DNA from 2 places in the Streptomyces sp. NBC_01296 genome. Region 2 is predicted to be linked to the other one. Evidence: riboswitches for the same ligand, from Rfam matches in the RefSeq annotation. Region 2 holds a riboswitch; the other holds the start of a gene.
The links. Region 2 has a riboswitch for cobalamin ahead of cobN (cobaltochelatase subunit CobN). Riboswitches for the same ligand answer to the same signal wherever they lie in the genome.
Positions count from the first base shown of each region.

Region 1 (7,468 bases), 850 kb from region 2:
TCGCACGGCTCCCGGGACACCCCCGTACCGTCACCAGGCGACGGGAAGCCGCTCCGGCAGCCGCTTGATGAAGCCCGTACGCCACACCAGGTTTTCGGCGGGCACCGCGAGCCGCAGGCCGGGCAGCCGTTCCACCAGCACTCCGAGCGCGATCTCGGCGTGCGTCCGGCCCAGCGCGGAGGCCGGGCAGAAGTGCCGGCCGGCGCCGAACGCGAGGTGGGCGTTCGGGCTCTCGCGCTCCAGGTCCGGCTCGCCCGGGTTCTCGAAGGCCTCCGGGTCGAAGTGGGCCCCCTCCAGCAGGACGAGGACGAGCTCACCCTCCCGGACGAGAACGTCGCCGACCCGGATGTCCGCCGTGGCGATGCGCGGCAGGCCGTCACCGACCGACAGGTTCCAGCGCAGCAGCTCCTCGACGGCCCGGCCCATGCGCTCGGGGTGCTCCCGCAAGGAGCCGATGCGACCGCGTACGCCTGGTTGCGGGTCGCCCGCAGGCCCCCGCCGCGGGCGAAGAGGGCATCCGTGAGCGGCATCTTGACGTGGTAGGCCGCCACGGAGGACGGCACGTCGAGAATGCTCGGGGTGTCCACGAAGAACGGCAGCTCGGCCGCCATGTAGTCGAAACAGACCTGCAACTGGCCGGCCGTGATGGATTCACCCTCCGGCAACTTGGAGCCGACAAAATTCAAGGCCGTCTCCTCGCAGCCCTTGCGGAATTCTTCGTCGGTCTGAAGTAAATGCAGGACGCGGCGGTGCAGGAGTTGGTAGACGGGGTTCGGCTGGAACTCTGAAAGTGCTCTCACGCGGATTTCTGCATGGGGATGCCCTGACTCCGCCACGCCCTTGAGAATGCGCCGCCGCACCGCCTTGATCTCTCTCGCGGCACGCTTCACCGGGTCACGGCCCATCCGGCGAGACTGCCGATGCGCTCTGCGCTGAAGTAGCTGTTTCCGGGGCTGACCCCTATGAGCACATGGTCGCCGTCTTCCCAGATATGGCGGCAGGTGCGGGTGAAGGGCAGAACTTCGAATGATGCGTCGACTGTGATCGTCATCTGTGTGATCGCCCTTGTTGCCGCTTGTCCCTGGGAGCCCTGAGCTCCTGGTGTGGCGGCAATGCCGGTACGTTATGCCGTGACCCCGGAACGTGACAAGCCCGGGTTGGATTTCTCGGGTGGAATTATTGATTCCACATCGCCGAGGGGTAATTGAATTTATATCTGCCGCCCGAACGGGACCCGCGGGAGGGGCGGTGCCCGGCTGCCGCTACCCTGGGCCGGTCAACAAGCACCTAGAAGGGGTGGATCCCAGTGGCTGACATCGAGAGCGCGCGGGCGACGTTCGGCAAGTTCGACGCGGACGGTGACGGCTTCGTCACGGCCGACGAGTACAGCGCGGCCATGAAGGCGATGGGTGACGCGTACGTGACCGGCGCCGTCGCGGACGCCGTGATCGCGGCCAAGGACACCAACGGCGACGGCCTGCTGAGCTTCGACGAGTTCTGGGCCTCCCTGAACAAGTAAGCCCTGCACCGCCCCCGCCACGCCCTTCTGCCGGGCGGGCGGGGGCATCGCGCTGCCCTGGCGGGTTTCCCGGGGTCAGGAGACGGTTCCGCCGGACGGCGGCGCCATGTCCTCGACCTCGCCCAGGGCCTCCTCCAGCCAGCGCAGCCAGAACGTCTCCAGGCCGATGCCGCCGTGCAGCACCAGCCGGCGCAGCCGGTCCTCGTCACCGTCCCGCTCCGGCGGGAAGTCCTTCTCCTCGATCGCCTCGTAGACGGCCAGCTGCCGCCGGTGCAGATCGAGATGGCGCCGCAGCTCCCCGGCCAGCCCGTGCGGGCCCACCACGGCGGCCGCCCGGATCCGCAGCAGCAGCGGATCCCGGATGGCCTTCGGGTCCTGGCTCTCGCCGACCCACCGTGCGAGCTCCGCGCTCCCGCCGGCCAGCACCTCGTACTGCTTCTTCTGCCCCCGTACGGGCACCTCGCTGGGCAGCGCCCGGATCAGCCCGGCCTCCTCCAGCCGGCCGAGCTCGCGGTAGATCTGCTGGTGCGTCGCGGACCAGAAGTACCCGATCGACCTGTCGAACCGCCGGGTCAGCTCCAGCCCCGACGAGGGCTTCTCCAGCAGGGCGGTCAGGATGGCGTGGGGCAGCGACATGCGGCCATCCTAGGGATGCGGGAGGTAGAGGACCGCGACCCCGTTCCCGACGGCGACCGCGAGACGACTCCCGTCGGGGCTGATGGCCGGTCGCGCGTGGAACAGGTCGCCCAGCGCGACGGGGACCGACAAGGCGCCCGCCCCTAGCCCCAAGTGGCCAGGGCCTCCGGGGTTTTGGGGCCGGGGGTGTGCGGGGGGAGGAGGCCGTGGGCGCGGAGGAGGGACGTCACCGCCGGGGACCAGGCCTGGCGCAGGCCCGCCGAGGCCAGGAGCTCCGGGTCCGACAGGAGGGCCTGCGCCGGGCCGACGCGGATGCCCGACGGGGTCAGCACCGCCGCGTCGTCGGCCCAGCGGACCGCCAGGTCGACATCGTGCGTGGCCATGACCACCGTGGTGCCGGCCGCGCGCAGGCCCGCCAGGACGTCCAGCAGCCGCTCCTGACCGTCCGGGTCCAGGCCCGCCGTCGGCTCGTCCAGGATCAGCACCCGCGGAGCCATCGCCACCGCGCCGGCTATCGCCGCGCGCTTGCGCTGCCCGAACGAGAGCAGGTGCGTCGGGCGGTCCCGCAGCGCCGTGATGTCCAGCGCGGCGAGCGCCGAGTCCACCCGGGCCCGGACCTCGTCCGCCGGCAGCCCCAGGTTCATCGGGCCGAAGGAGACGTCCTGCTCCACCGAGGCCGCGAACAGCTGGTCGTCCGGGTCCTGGACCACCAGCTGCACCGAGGTGCGCAGCCGGACCAGCCCCGCCCGGTCGTACGAGACCGCCGTCCCGTCGAGGCGCAGCGCCCCCGACCCGGGCCGCAGGCCCCCGCTCAGCAGCCGCATCAGCGTGGTCTTGCCGCTGCCGTTGCGGCCCAGCAGGACCAGCGCCCGGCCCTCCGCGATGGCGAAGTCCACGTCGGACAGGACCGCGGGGCCGTCCTCGTACGCGTAGCCCGCTCCGGCCAGTTCCACCAACGGGTTCACAGGTAGAGCCCCTTCAGGGTGAGAGTCAGGGTGATCAGGGCCGCCAGCAGGGCCCCCGACGCCGCCAGGAACCGCCACGACAGGGCCGCCTCGGGTACGAGGACCCGCAGGGCGCCGTCGTAGCCGCGCCCGGCCAGGCCCACCTGGAGCCGCGCCGCGCGGTCGAAGGCCCGTACGAACGAGGTCGCGGCGAGCCCGGCCAGCGAACGCCACACCGCGGCCCGGCCCGACTGCCCCAGGCGGGCCGCCTGGGCGCGCCGGACCTGGGCCATCGAGTCCAGCAGCAGGAAGCCGATGCGGTACATGACCAGGGCCACGTCCACCACCGGCGCCGGTACCCCGGCCCGGACCAGCCGGGGCAGGACGTCCGAGACGGGCGTCGTGAAGGCGAACAGCAGCACCCCGAGGGAGGCCGCCGAGGTCCGCAGCAGCAGCTCCGCGGCATGCCGGGGGCCGTCGGGCGCGAGCGAGACGAGCCCGGCCGGGCCGCCGACGGCGACCAGCAGCGGCAGCGCGCCGGTGACGCAGAAGCCCAGCGGGATCCGGAAGGCCCGCCACAGCCGGCGCCCGGCCACACCGGCCGGGCCGAGCAGCACGGCCAGCGTCGCCGCGGCGACCAGCGGTCCGCCGGGCCAGGGCGGCAGGCACACGGCGGTGATCGTCAGTCCCAGCCCCAGCAGGGCCTTCTCGAGCGGATGGCGGCCGCGCCAGCGGCTGCTGTGCGCGGCCACGTCGATCGGCAGCACCGCCTACGACCTCGTGGCGGCAGTGTCCGACGCAGCGCCCGCGGCGTCCGGCGAAGGCGCGTCCGACGAAGGCGCCGCCGCCGCGGCTGCCGCGGCCGCGCCCTGCCGGCGGCCCTTGCGGACGCCGAAGTAGTACGCGAGCACGCCCGCGCCCAGCGCCGCCTGGAGGGCGAACAGCGCCGACTCCACCTCCCCGGAGGGGGGTTCGTACAGCGGCGAGAACCACGGCTCGTAGTCCGGCTTCAGCTCGGTGATGGCCGTCTCCGCCTGCGCGTCGGCGCCCGTGAACGGCTCCTCCTTGCCCTCGCCCATCCCGAGCGCGATCGGCAGTACGGCGAGCGCCGCCACCAGGAGCAGCAGCAGGCCGTTGATCTTCGTGTTCCGGCTCATGCCCATCAGACCGCCGCCTTCTGCTCGCCGCCACCGGTCAGCTTCGCGACGCCCAGCCGGACCAGGTCCGACTTGCTCGACTGCATCAGCAGCCGCATCACGAGCACCGTCAGCAGGCCTTCGCTCACCGCGAGCGGGATCTGGGTGACCGCGAAGATGCCCCCGAACTTCGCCAGCGCGCCCGGGAACCCGCTGCCCGGGTCCGGGAAGGCCAGCGCCAGCTGCACGGAGGTCACGCAGTAGGTGACCAGGTCGGCGAAGAAGGCGCCGAAGAAGACGGTCACCATCAGCGGGGCGCCGAAGCGCTTCAGCAGCAGGTAGACCCCGTAGCCCGCCCAGGGCCCGGCGATGGCCATCGAGAAGACGTTCGCGCCGAGGGTGGTCAGTCCGCCGTGCGCCAGCAGCAGCGCCTGGAACAGCAGGGTGATCGTGCCGAGCACCGCCATGATCGGCGGCCGGAACAGGATCGCGCCCAGCCCGGTCCCGGTGGGGTGCGAACAACTGCCCGTCACCGAGGGGATCTTCAGCGCGGACAGGACGAACGTGAACGCTCCGGACGCCCCGAGCAGCAGTGTGCTCTCCGGGTTGGCCTTCACCTCGCGGGTGAGGGCGCGGGCACCGTGGACGACGAAGGGAGCGGACGCGGCGCCCCAGGCGACCGCGTGCAAAGGGGGCAGAAACCCCTCGGCTATATGCATGAGTGGGGAGACCTCTCCAGCACCTCGTGGATGGACAACGCGCCCCGGCCGGTCTCCTGGCTCACGGGTGCTGATGCCCTGACTCCGCCTTCCCGGGCGATGCGGATCCCCCCGCGCCGCCCAGTGGCTTCCCGAAAGAGTGGAGCCGGACTTCCCGTTCACAGTGGCGAGGGCCGCACCGGTTTCCCACCGGTTTCCCGTACACCAAGGCCCGATGACCCTAGTCGGACGGACGGACCGGTACCAACCCGGCCCGAACGGGTGCGGTCCGCTGGCGGCCCCGGCCGACTCCGCGCAGGCTGGCGGCGTGGCTGCCGAATACGACTACTCCGACCTGACCGCGCTCTACGTCAACTGCACGCTCAAGCGCTCGCCCGAGACCAGCAACACCGAGGGCCTGATCGACCGGAGCCGCGCCGTCATGGAGGCGGCGGGCGCCCGGACCTCGCTGATCCGCGCCGTCGACCACGACATCGCCACCGGTGTCTGGCCCGACATGACCGAACACGGCTGGGAAACCGACCAATGGCCCGTCCTGTACAGCCAGATCATGGACGCCGACATCCTCGTGCTGTGCGGCCCGATCTGGCTCGGTGACAACAGCTCCGTCATGAAGCAGGTCATCGAGCGGCTCTACGCCTGCTCCTCGATCCTGAACGCGCAGGGCCAGTACGCCTATTACGGCCGGGTCGGCGGCGCGCTCGTCACCGGCAACGAGGACGGCGTGAAGCACTGCGCCATGAACATCCTCTACAGCCTCCAGCACCTCGGCTACGCCGTCCCGCCGCAGGCCGACGCGGGCTGGATCGGCGAGGCCGGTCCCGGGCCCTCGTACCTCGACCCCGGTTCGGGCGGCCCCGAGAACGACTTCACCAACCGGAACACGACCTTCATGTCGTGGAACCTCATGCACCTGGCCGCCCTGCTGAAGCGCGCGGGCGGCATCCCGGCGCACGGCAACCAGCGCTCGGAGTGGGACGCCGGCTGCCGCTTCGACTTCCCGAACCCCGAGCACCGGTAGTCCCCCTCCTTCACCGGCACACGTTGCGGTGCGCGACGTCCAGCACGAACCGCTCGGGCCCGTGCAGGGTGAACGAGGTGAAGGACGGCTTGCTGCCGAAGGCGGCGCCGAAGGTGACGTACCCCTCGAAGTCGCCGGTCATGGCGAGGCCCTTGAGCTCGGGCAGGTAGATCTTGACGAGCTTCGGCCCGTGGTACGTGCTGTCGCCCGCGCGGTTGTGCGCGGCGGCGGGATGCAGGCGGATCTGCAGGAAGTACTTCCCGGCCAGCGGGACGGGCTTGCCGGATCCGTCCTGGACCAGCTTCGCCGCGCGGGTGACGGCGACCCCGGGGACGTGTCCCCGCAGGTCGATGACGATGCGGTCGTACGTGCAGTGCCCGCCCCAGCGGGCATTGACGACGAGCGGCGTGGGCCGGACGACGGCCGAGGCCGGAGCGGCGAGGGTGATCCCGGCGGTGAGCAGCGCACCTGTGGCAAGGGCCACGAGCTGCCGGCGGCGGAGGTGGTTCATGGCGTCCCCCTGATTCTTCGGAGGCGGGGACCGGTGTCACTGCTGAGGACACTCCCGGCAGGCTCATGGTTGCACCCAAACCACCCGAAACAGAAAGAATCGGGACAAACAGCCCCTAGCGGGGAAGAAGGCTGCTCAGCTCGGCGTCGAGGTCGTAGTGCCGCTGCTCCTCACCCCGCGGCACCAGGGCGACCAGCCGCCGGCACAGCGCGCGCACGTCCTTCGCCCGGGCGGACACCACGCAGCTCCGCTCGCCGTTGGTGAAGGCGAGGAAGACGCGCGGCTCCCTGCCCTGCCAGTGCGGCCACACCTGGACGTCCCCCTCGCCCGTCGCGCAGGTCTCCCCGTCGAGCAGCAGGTCCCGGGAGAACACCCAGTGCGCCACGTGGATCCCGGCGCCCCGGAAGTCGAGGGCCAGCTCGTAGGGCCGCTCGCAGCGGTACGTGAAGGCCCCGAGCAGCGGCAGGGGCGCGGGCGAGGCCTCCAGCCGGAGCGGGAGGACCTGGTGCTCGATACCGTCCGTGCCGTCCATGCGCTCCACCTCTCTGTCGGCTCACGGGGGAAAATCCGCCCTCTCGGGCAAGCTAGCCCACCTCCGGGCCGCCCCCGTGGGCCGAAGGTCCCGACCCGGAGGGCCGCTGGACCCGTCTTGTCACAGGAACGTGCGGCGGCCCGCCGAGGATCTCGGCGACGGCGGCGTTGGACGAGACGCCCGCACCCGCCCCGTTGTCGGCCTGCGCGGCCCCCGCGAAGAGCGCGACGGCGAAGGGGAGCGCGACTCCCCGCAAACCTCAGATCACCTGCGATTTCCGCCTGCCGTGACGGCAACGCGGAGGGGCCCGGCGCGTTGCGCCGGGCCCCTCGCTCGTCATGCCTGCCGGATCAGCACTCGATGACGTTGACCGCCAGACCGCCGCGGGCGGTCTCCTTGTACTTGACCTTCATGTCGGCGCCCGTCTCCTTCATGGTCTTGATGACCTTG
Region 1 is NZ_CP130720.1:2,992,975-3,000,442, reverse strand. It holds gene OG299_RS13275 (cytochrome P450) at 31-447, opposite strand; partial or broken gene OG299_RS13270 (tRNA-dependent cyclodipeptide synthase) at 519-1,051, opposite strand; gene OG299_RS13265 (EF-hand domain-containing protein) at 1,307-1,519, shown strand; gene OG299_RS13260 (PadR family transcriptional regulator) at 1,595-2,155, opposite strand; gene OG299_RS13255 (hypothetical protein) at 2,165-2,287, opposite strand; gene OG299_RS13250 (energy-coupling factor ABC transporter ATP-binding protein) at 2,299-3,120, opposite strand; gene cbiQ (cobalt ECF transporter T component CbiQ) at 3,117-3,866, opposite strand; gene OG299_RS13240 (energy-coupling factor ABC transporter substrate-binding protein) at 3,870-4,256, opposite strand; gene OG299_RS13235 (energy-coupling factor ABC transporter permease) at 4,262-4,954, opposite strand; cobalamin riboswitch at 4,984-5,178, opposite strand; gene OG299_RS13230 (flavodoxin family protein) at 5,262-5,975, shown strand; gene OG299_RS13225 (AMIN-like domain-containing (lipo)protein) at 5,986-6,486, opposite strand; gene OG299_RS13220 (SsgA family sporulation/cell division regulator) at 6,602-7,018, opposite strand; gene OG299_RS13215 (hypothetical protein) at 7,071-7,274, opposite strand; gene OG299_RS13210 (L-serine ammonia-lyase) at 7,369-7,468, opposite strand, start outside.
Region 1: it holds a riboswitch for cobalamin, as region 2 does, so the genes downstream of both, OG299_RS13235 (energy-coupling factor ABC transporter permease) here and cobN (cobaltochelatase subunit CobN) in region 2, are expected to answer to the same signal.

Region 2 (7,468 bases):
GGCGGGCCTGGTCCGCACCGCGGTCATCGTGGTGGGCCGTACGCTCGGCGCCGAGCAGTTCCGCGACAGCCACCTGTACTCCCCCGAGCGCGACCGGCATGTCTGCTGATCCGGCCCGCCACGTCCTGGTCCTGGGCGGTACGACGGAGGCCCGGCGCCTCGCGGAGGCGCTGGCCGGGGATCCCTCGTACCGCGTGACCACCTCGCTCGCCGGCCGGGTGTCCGCGCCCGTGCTGCCGCCGGGCGAGGTGCGGATCGGCGGCTTCGGCGGCCCGGGCGGCCTGGCCGCCTGGATCACCGCCCACCGGGTCACGCACCTGGTCGACGCCACGCACCCCTTCGCGGAGCGGATGAGCTTCAACGCGGCCGCGGGCGCGGCGCTTTCGGGCGTCCCGCTGCTCGCGCTGCGCCGCCCCGGCTGGTCCCCCGGCCCCGGGGACGACTGGCGCTTCGCCGGCTCCCTCGCCGAGGCGGCCGCACGACTGCCGGAACTCGGCGGCCGGGCCTTCCTGACCACCGGCCGGATGGGCCTGCACACGTTCGCGCACCTGGCCGACACCTGGTTCCTGGTGCGCTCGGTCGACCCGCCGGACGCGCCGGTGCCGCCGCGGCTCGAAGTCCTGCTCGCCCGGGGCCCGTTCACCCTGGACGACGAACGGGAGCTGCTGGCGCGGCACCGGATCGACGTCCTGGTGACCAAGGACAGCGGCGGCTCCGCGACCGCCCCCAAGCTCGTCGCGGCCCGCGAGGCCGGCATCCCGGTCCTGGTGGTCCGCCGGCCCCCGGTCCCGGAGGGCGTCGCGGCGGCGGAGCGCCTGGAGGCGGCCCTGGAGTGGCTCGCGGGAGCCCCGGCCGAGATGGCTTAGGCCGCCCGGCCGTTGTCAGAGGGGTCTCTTACTCTCGTCGGTATGAGCACCACCACCTTGCTGGTCCACGACGGCTCCGCCGCACCCGACACCCCGGTCACCCGCATCGGCGGCCTTCCGCTGGCGCCCTCCGGCACCCGTTGGCCCACCTGTGCGGCCTGCTCCGGGCCGCTCCAGTTCATCGCGCAGATCGTCCTCGACGGCGGGCGCGGGGTCCTCTCCGTCTTCATGTGCGCGAACGACCCGGGCATGTGCGGCGACTGGAGTGCGACGGCCGGCGGCAACAGGGCGTACCTCTTCCCGTCCGCCGGGCTGGTGCCGCTGCCGCTGCCCGCACTCCCCACCGCCGGGGACGACGACGACGAAGACGACGACGAGGACGAGGACGAGGACGTTCGGCAGCTCGGGGCGGTCCGTACCGTCGAGCGCGTCACGGTGGCCGAGCCTGAGTACCGGCTCGCCTCCAAGGCCTGGTCCGAGCAGAGCGGGCGCCCTGCGAACGAGGTGCTCGGTCAGCTCGGCGGCACCGCCGACTGGCTCCAGAACGACGAGACCCCCGACTGCACGGGCTGCGGCCGCCCCATGGAGTTCGTCGCCCGACTGGACGAGGGCCCGGACCCCCTCACCGCCCCCAACTTCGGCTCCGGCAGCGCCTACGCGCATGCCTGCGAGCCCTGCGGCCGGGCGGCGTTCCTCTGGCAGTGCTGAGCCCTGAGCCCCCGCCGCCCACGGACGCTTCGTCGCGCCCGGGGCGGCGGGCCGGCTGTGCTGCCGGTCAGGCCTCCGGATGGCGGCGCGGGGTCCACGTCACGCGGGAGCCGTCCGGCCGCTCCGTGACCTGGGTCTGCGAGGACCCGATCAGCAGGATCGTGCGCATGTCCACCTCGGACGGCTCCAGTTCACCGAGCGCGAGGATGCGGACCGACTGCTCCGGGCCGCCCACGTCGCGGGCGACCACGACCGGCGTCTGCGGCGAACGCAGCTCCAGCAGCAGCTCCTTGGCCTGGGCGACCTGCCAGGTCCGGCTGCGCGAGCCCGGGTTGTACAGGGCGAGCACCAGGTCGGCCGCGGCAGCGGCGCGCAGCCGCTCCGCGATGACCTCCCACGGCTTGAGCCGGTCCGACAGGGAGATCGTGGCGTAGTCGTGGCCGAGCGGGGCCCCGGCCGCGGCGGCTGCCGCGTTGGCGGCGGTCACCCCCGGCAGGACCCGTACGGGCACGTCCTTGTACTCCGGCTGCCCCGCGACCTCCAGGACGGCGGTGGCCATGGCGAAGACGCCCGGGTCGCCGCCGGAGACCACGACGACCCGCTTGCCGCGGCGGGCGAGGTCGAGCGCGAACTCGGCGCGCTCCGACTCGACCTTGTTGTCGGAGCCGTGCCGGATCTGGCCCGGCTTGACGGGTACGCGGTCCAGGTACGTGGTGTACCCGACGAGCACCTCGGCGTCGGCCAGCGCCCGCCGGGTCTCGGGGGTGAGCCAGAGCGGCCCGGCAGGTCCGGTGCCGACGACGGCGACCTGGCCGGGCCCGGACGGCACACTGCCCGGGTTGCCGATGCGGCTGGGCACGACGGCAACGGCGAAGTACGGGACGCTGTCGGGGTCGGTGTCGGCGAGGACGCCGGTCCGCTCGCCCGCCATGGTGGCGCGCTCGACGTACCGGGCCTCCGGCAGCCGCCCGCTGCCCTCCATGGCCCGGCGCACGGCGGGGAAGGTACGGCCGAGCTTCATCACGACCGCGGAGTCCGTGGCGGCGAGGCGGGCGGTGAGCTCCTCCTCCGGCAGGGTGCCGGGCAGGATCGTCAGCACCTCCTCGCCCTCCACGAGCGGGGTGCCGAGCCGGGCGGCGGCGGCGCTGACCGAGGTCACCCCGGGGATCACCTCGGCCTCGTACCGGTCGGCGAGCCGCTTGTGCATGTGCATGTACGAGCCGTAGAAGAGCGGGTCCCCCTCGGCGAGCACGGCGACGGTCCGGCCGGCCTCCAGGTGCGCGGCCAGCCGGGCGGCGGACTGCTCGTAGAACTCCTCCATCGCCCCCTGGTAGCCGCCGGGGTGGTCGGTGGTCTCGGTGGTGATCGGGTAGACGAGCGGCTCCTCGACGTGGTCCGCGCGCAGGTGCTCGGCGGCGATCGAGCGGGCGATCGAACGGCCGTGGCGGGCGCTGTGGTACGCGACGACATCCGCCTCGGCGATGACCTGGACGGCCCGGAGGGTCATCAGGGAGGGGTCGCCGGGGCCGAGCCCGACGCCGTACAGCTTTCCGGTGCGGGCTGTGGTGCCGGCTGCGCTGCTCATTCTTCCTCGCTCGCGATCGCGTTGACGGCGGCGGCCGCGATGGCGCTGCCGCCGCGCCGGCCGCGCACGATCAGGTGGTCGAGGCCGGACGCGTGGGCGGCGAGCGCGTCCTTGGACTCGGCGGCGCCGATGAAGCCGACCGGGACGCCGATGACGGCGGCGGGGCGCGGGGCGCCCTCCTCGATCATCTCGAGCAGCCGGAACAGCGCGGTCGGCGCGTTGCCGACGGCGATCACGGAGCCCTCCAGCAGGCCGCGGTCGCGCCAGACTTCGAGGGCGGCGGCGCTGCGCGTGGTGCCCATCTTCGCGGCGAGGGCGGGCACGGCCGGGTCGGACAGGGTGCAGATCACCTCGTTGTCGGCGGGCAGCCGCTTGCGGGTGACCCCGCTGGCGACCATCTGCACGTCGCAGAGGATCGGCGCGCCGGCGGTCAGGGCGGCACGCGCGCGCAGCACGACGTCGGCGGTGTAGCCGAGGTCCCGGGGCAGGTCGGTCATTCCGCAGGCGTGGATCATGCGTACCGCGACCTGGGCGACGGAGGCGGGCAGCCCGGAGAGGTCCGCCTCGGCGCGGATCGTGGCAAAGGACTGGCGGTAGATCGCCGCGCCGTCCTTCTCGTACTCGAACACTGTGTACTCGCTCATTTCTTCGCTGCGTCGTGGGAGGTGGTGCGGCGTGCGTCCGCGAGGGCCGCGGGAAGTTCGGAGGTCTGGAGGCCGCGGCGCGGGGTGCGGCCGTCCGCGCAGAGGTCGTACCCGGTGGGGGTGGCGACCACGTCCACCCACGCGGTGCCGCGGGGGTGCCCGCACCGGCGTTCGCATCCGGACCAGTGCACGGGCAGGGGGCCGGTCGCGCGGGTGACGGCGGCCCGCGCGTCGGCGCGTACGTCCGCGAGGGATTTGGCGCAACCGGGGCGCCCCGTACAGGCGGTGACGGACCGCCAGGGGTCGTCGGGGGCGGTGACCAGCCCGGCCCCGGCGAGGGCGGCCAGCGCTCGTGCCGCGGCGTGGGCGGGCACGCCGGGGACGACGACGCCGCGCCAGGGGGTCAGGCGCATGCGGCCCGTGAGGCCGGCCAGCAGGCGCCACTGCGCGGTGGTCAGGCGGCCGAGCGGTGCGAGCACGCTGAGCGCGGCGGTGCCCTCGGGGTCTTCGGGGTCTTCGGGGCCTTGGACGATGCCGGGCTCGGGGGCCGGGGAGCGCCGGGCGTCTTCCCGTACGGGGGAGGCCTCGATCCCGGCGGCAGCCAGCCGCACGCCCAACTCGTCGGGGCGCAGGGCTTGTTCGGCGGGCAGCTCGGCAACCCGCCAGGCCCGGGTACCGGCTTCCCGGACGGCGTCGAGGAAGTACGCGGCGGCCACCAGGGCGGCCCGGGGCGCGTCGGCCGCGGCCACGAGCAGGGCGTCGGCCGGATCGGTCGTCCACAGCAGGGCCCGGTCGGCGTCCCGGGCGACCAGGTTCACATCGGCGGCGAGCGAGGTGACGTCGCCGCGGCCGTCGTCGAGGGCGAACAGGAAGCGGCCGGACAGCCCGGCCGCGGGCGCGCTCGCGCACAGCAGTTGGTCCAGCTCCGCGACCCAGGGCGCCACATCGGGCAGGCCGCTCCGGTCGAGGCCGGTCAGCGGCGAGGCGACGATGTTGCGGACCCGCTCGTGGGTGGGCGCGGGCAGCAGGCCGGCGCGGACGAGCACGGACTGCAGTTCGCCGCCGCAGCCCGCCCCGAGTCCGCGCAGTTGCGCATTGCCGCGGGAGGTGAGGTCGATGTGCCCGTCGCCGAGCCGGTCCGCGGCATCGGCCAGCAGCGCGGCCGCGTCCGCGTCGAGCATTCCGCCGGGCACCCGCACCCGGGCCAGGAACCCGTCGTCCGCGGCGTGCAGCCGCAGCGCACCGGGGCAGGCGTCACCACGGTCGCGTATGACGGGTTCGTCCCGCGGTGCGGCGGACGGGGGCTGGGGCGGCATGGCGGCGAGCATACCCACGATTCCCCCGCCCCGACCTGTGGCCGTCACCACCCGCTCCCTCCGCGCAGCAACGGTGCGCGGGCGGACTCGGCGCTGCGTGGAGCGGGGGCGCGCGGGGGCGCGCGGGGGCGGGGGGGCGGGGGCGGGTCCGCCGGGCGGGCGCCCCGGCGCTGGCCACCCCCACTCCCGGTCAGGGAGATCGCCACCTAAGATGACCAGCGGCGGAGCCACATGGCCCGCCGGGAGGAAGCCCGGTGCGAATCCGGCGCGGTCCCGCCACTGTGAACCCTGCAGAGCAAATCCGCCGGGTGAGTCAGGAACTCCCGCTGTCCTCACTGCCCGGGGCGCGGAAACCCCGAGGAAGGCCTGCCGCCGCATGATCCTGCTGCTGTCGACGTCCGACACCGATCTGCTCAGCGCCCGCGCCGCGGACGGCCCCGTGCCGTACCGGTTCGCGAACCCGTCCCGCCTTCCCCTCGACGACCTGCCCGGGCTGCTCGACGGCGTCGACCTGGTCGTCGTACGCCTCCTCGGCGGCCTGCGCGCCTGGCAGGACGGCCTCGACCTGCTCCTGGCGCCTGCCCAGACCCGCCCGGTGGTGGTCCTCACCGGCGAACAGGCCCCGGACGCCCAGCTGATGGAGGCCTCCACGGTCCCGATCGGCATCGCGGCCGAGGCGCACGGCTACCTAGCCCACGGCGGCCCCGCCAACCTGGACCAGCTGGCCCGGTTCCTCTCCGACACCGTGCTGCTCACCGGCCACGGCTTCGAGCCGCCGGCCGCCGCGCCCACCTGGGGCCCGCTGGAGCGCACGCCGGGGACCACCGAGGGTCCGCGGATCGCCGTGCTGTACTACCGCGCCCACCAGATGAGCGGCAACACCGCCTTCGTGCACGCCCTGTGCGACGCGATCGAGGCCCAGGACGCCCGGGCGCTCCCCCTCTACGTGTCCTCCCTGCGCACCCCGGAGCCGGACCTGATCGCCGCGCTGGAGTCGGCGGACGCGGTCGTCACCACCGTCCTCGCGGCCGGCGGCACCAAGCCCGCCACCGCCTCGGCGGGCGGCGACGACGAGTCGTGGGACGCGGGTGCGCTGGCCGCGCTCGGCGTCCCGATCCTGCAGGCCCTGTGCCTGACCGGCTCGCGCAGCGCCTGGGAGGAGAACGACGAGGGCCTGTCCCCGCTCGACGCCGCGACGCAGGTCGCCGTGCCCGAGTTCGACGGCCGCCTGATCACCGTCCCGTTCTCCTTCAAGGAGCTCGACGAGGACGGCCTGCCCGCGTACGTCGCCGACCCCGAGCGGGCCGCCCGCGTCGCCGGCATCGCCGTCCGGCACGCCCGGCTGCGCCACATCGAGCGCCGCGACAAGAAGATCGCGCTCGTCCTCTCCGCGTACCCCACCAAGCACTCCCGCATCGGCAACGCGGTCGGCCTCGACACCCCGGCCAGCGCCGTGGAGCTGCTGCGCACGCTCATCGCGGGCGGCTACGACTTCGGCCCCGTCGAGGAGATCCCGGGCCTGGTCTCCGGCGACGGCGACGAGCTGATCCGCGCCCTGATCGAGGCCGGCGGCCACGACCAGGACTGGCTGACCGAGGAGCAGCTGGCCCGCAACCCGGTCCGGATCCCGGCCGCCGACTACAAGCGGTGGTTCGCCGAGCTCCCGGCCGAACTGCAGGGCAGCGTCAACGAACACTGGGGCGAGGCCCCGGGCAACATGTTCGTGGACCGCTCGGCCAACCCGGAGGGCGACATCGTGCTCGCGGCCCTGCGCCGCGGGAACCTCCTCATCCTGATCCAGCCGCCGCGCGGTTTCGGCGAGAACCCGATCGCGATCTACCACGACCCGGACCTGCCGCCCTCGCACCACTACCTGGCCGCGTACCGCTGGATCCAGGCGCGCGCGGAGGACGGCGGTTTCGGCGCCGACGCGATGATCCACCTGGGCAAGCACGGCAACCTGGAGTGGCTGCCGGGCAAGAACGCCGGCCTGTCCGCGGCCTGCGCGCCCGACGCCGCGCTCGGCGATCTGCCGCTGATCTACCCGTTCCTGGTCAACGACCCGGGCGAGGGCACCCAGGCCAAGCGCCGCGTGCACGCCACCCTGGTCGACCACCTGGTGCCGCCGATGGCGCGCGCGGAGTCGTACGGGGACATCGCGCGCCTGGAGCAGCACCTGGACGAGTACGCCCAGATCTCGGCGATGGACCCGGCCAAGCTGCCGGCCATCCGCGCCCAGATCTGGACCCTGATCCAGGCCGCGAAGCTCCACCACGACCTCGGTCTGGAGGAGCGCCCGGACGACGAGGGCTTCGACGACTTCCTGCTGCACGTCGACGGCTGGCTGTG
Region 2 is NZ_CP130720.1:2,145,666-2,153,133, forward strand. It holds gene cobM (precorrin-4 C(11)-methyltransferase) at 1-109, shown strand, start outside; gene OG299_RS09980 (cobalt-precorrin-6A reductase) at 99-866, shown strand; gene OG299_RS09985 (hypothetical protein) at 909-1,574, shown strand; gene OG299_RS09990 (precorrin-2 C(20)-methyltransferase) at 1,642-3,159, opposite strand; gene OG299_RS09995 (precorrin-8X methylmutase) at 3,156-3,803, opposite strand; gene cobG (precorrin-3B synthase) at 3,800-5,119, opposite strand; cobalamin riboswitch at 5,323-5,462, shown strand; gene cobN (cobaltochelatase subunit CobN) at 5,496-7,468, shown strand, end outside.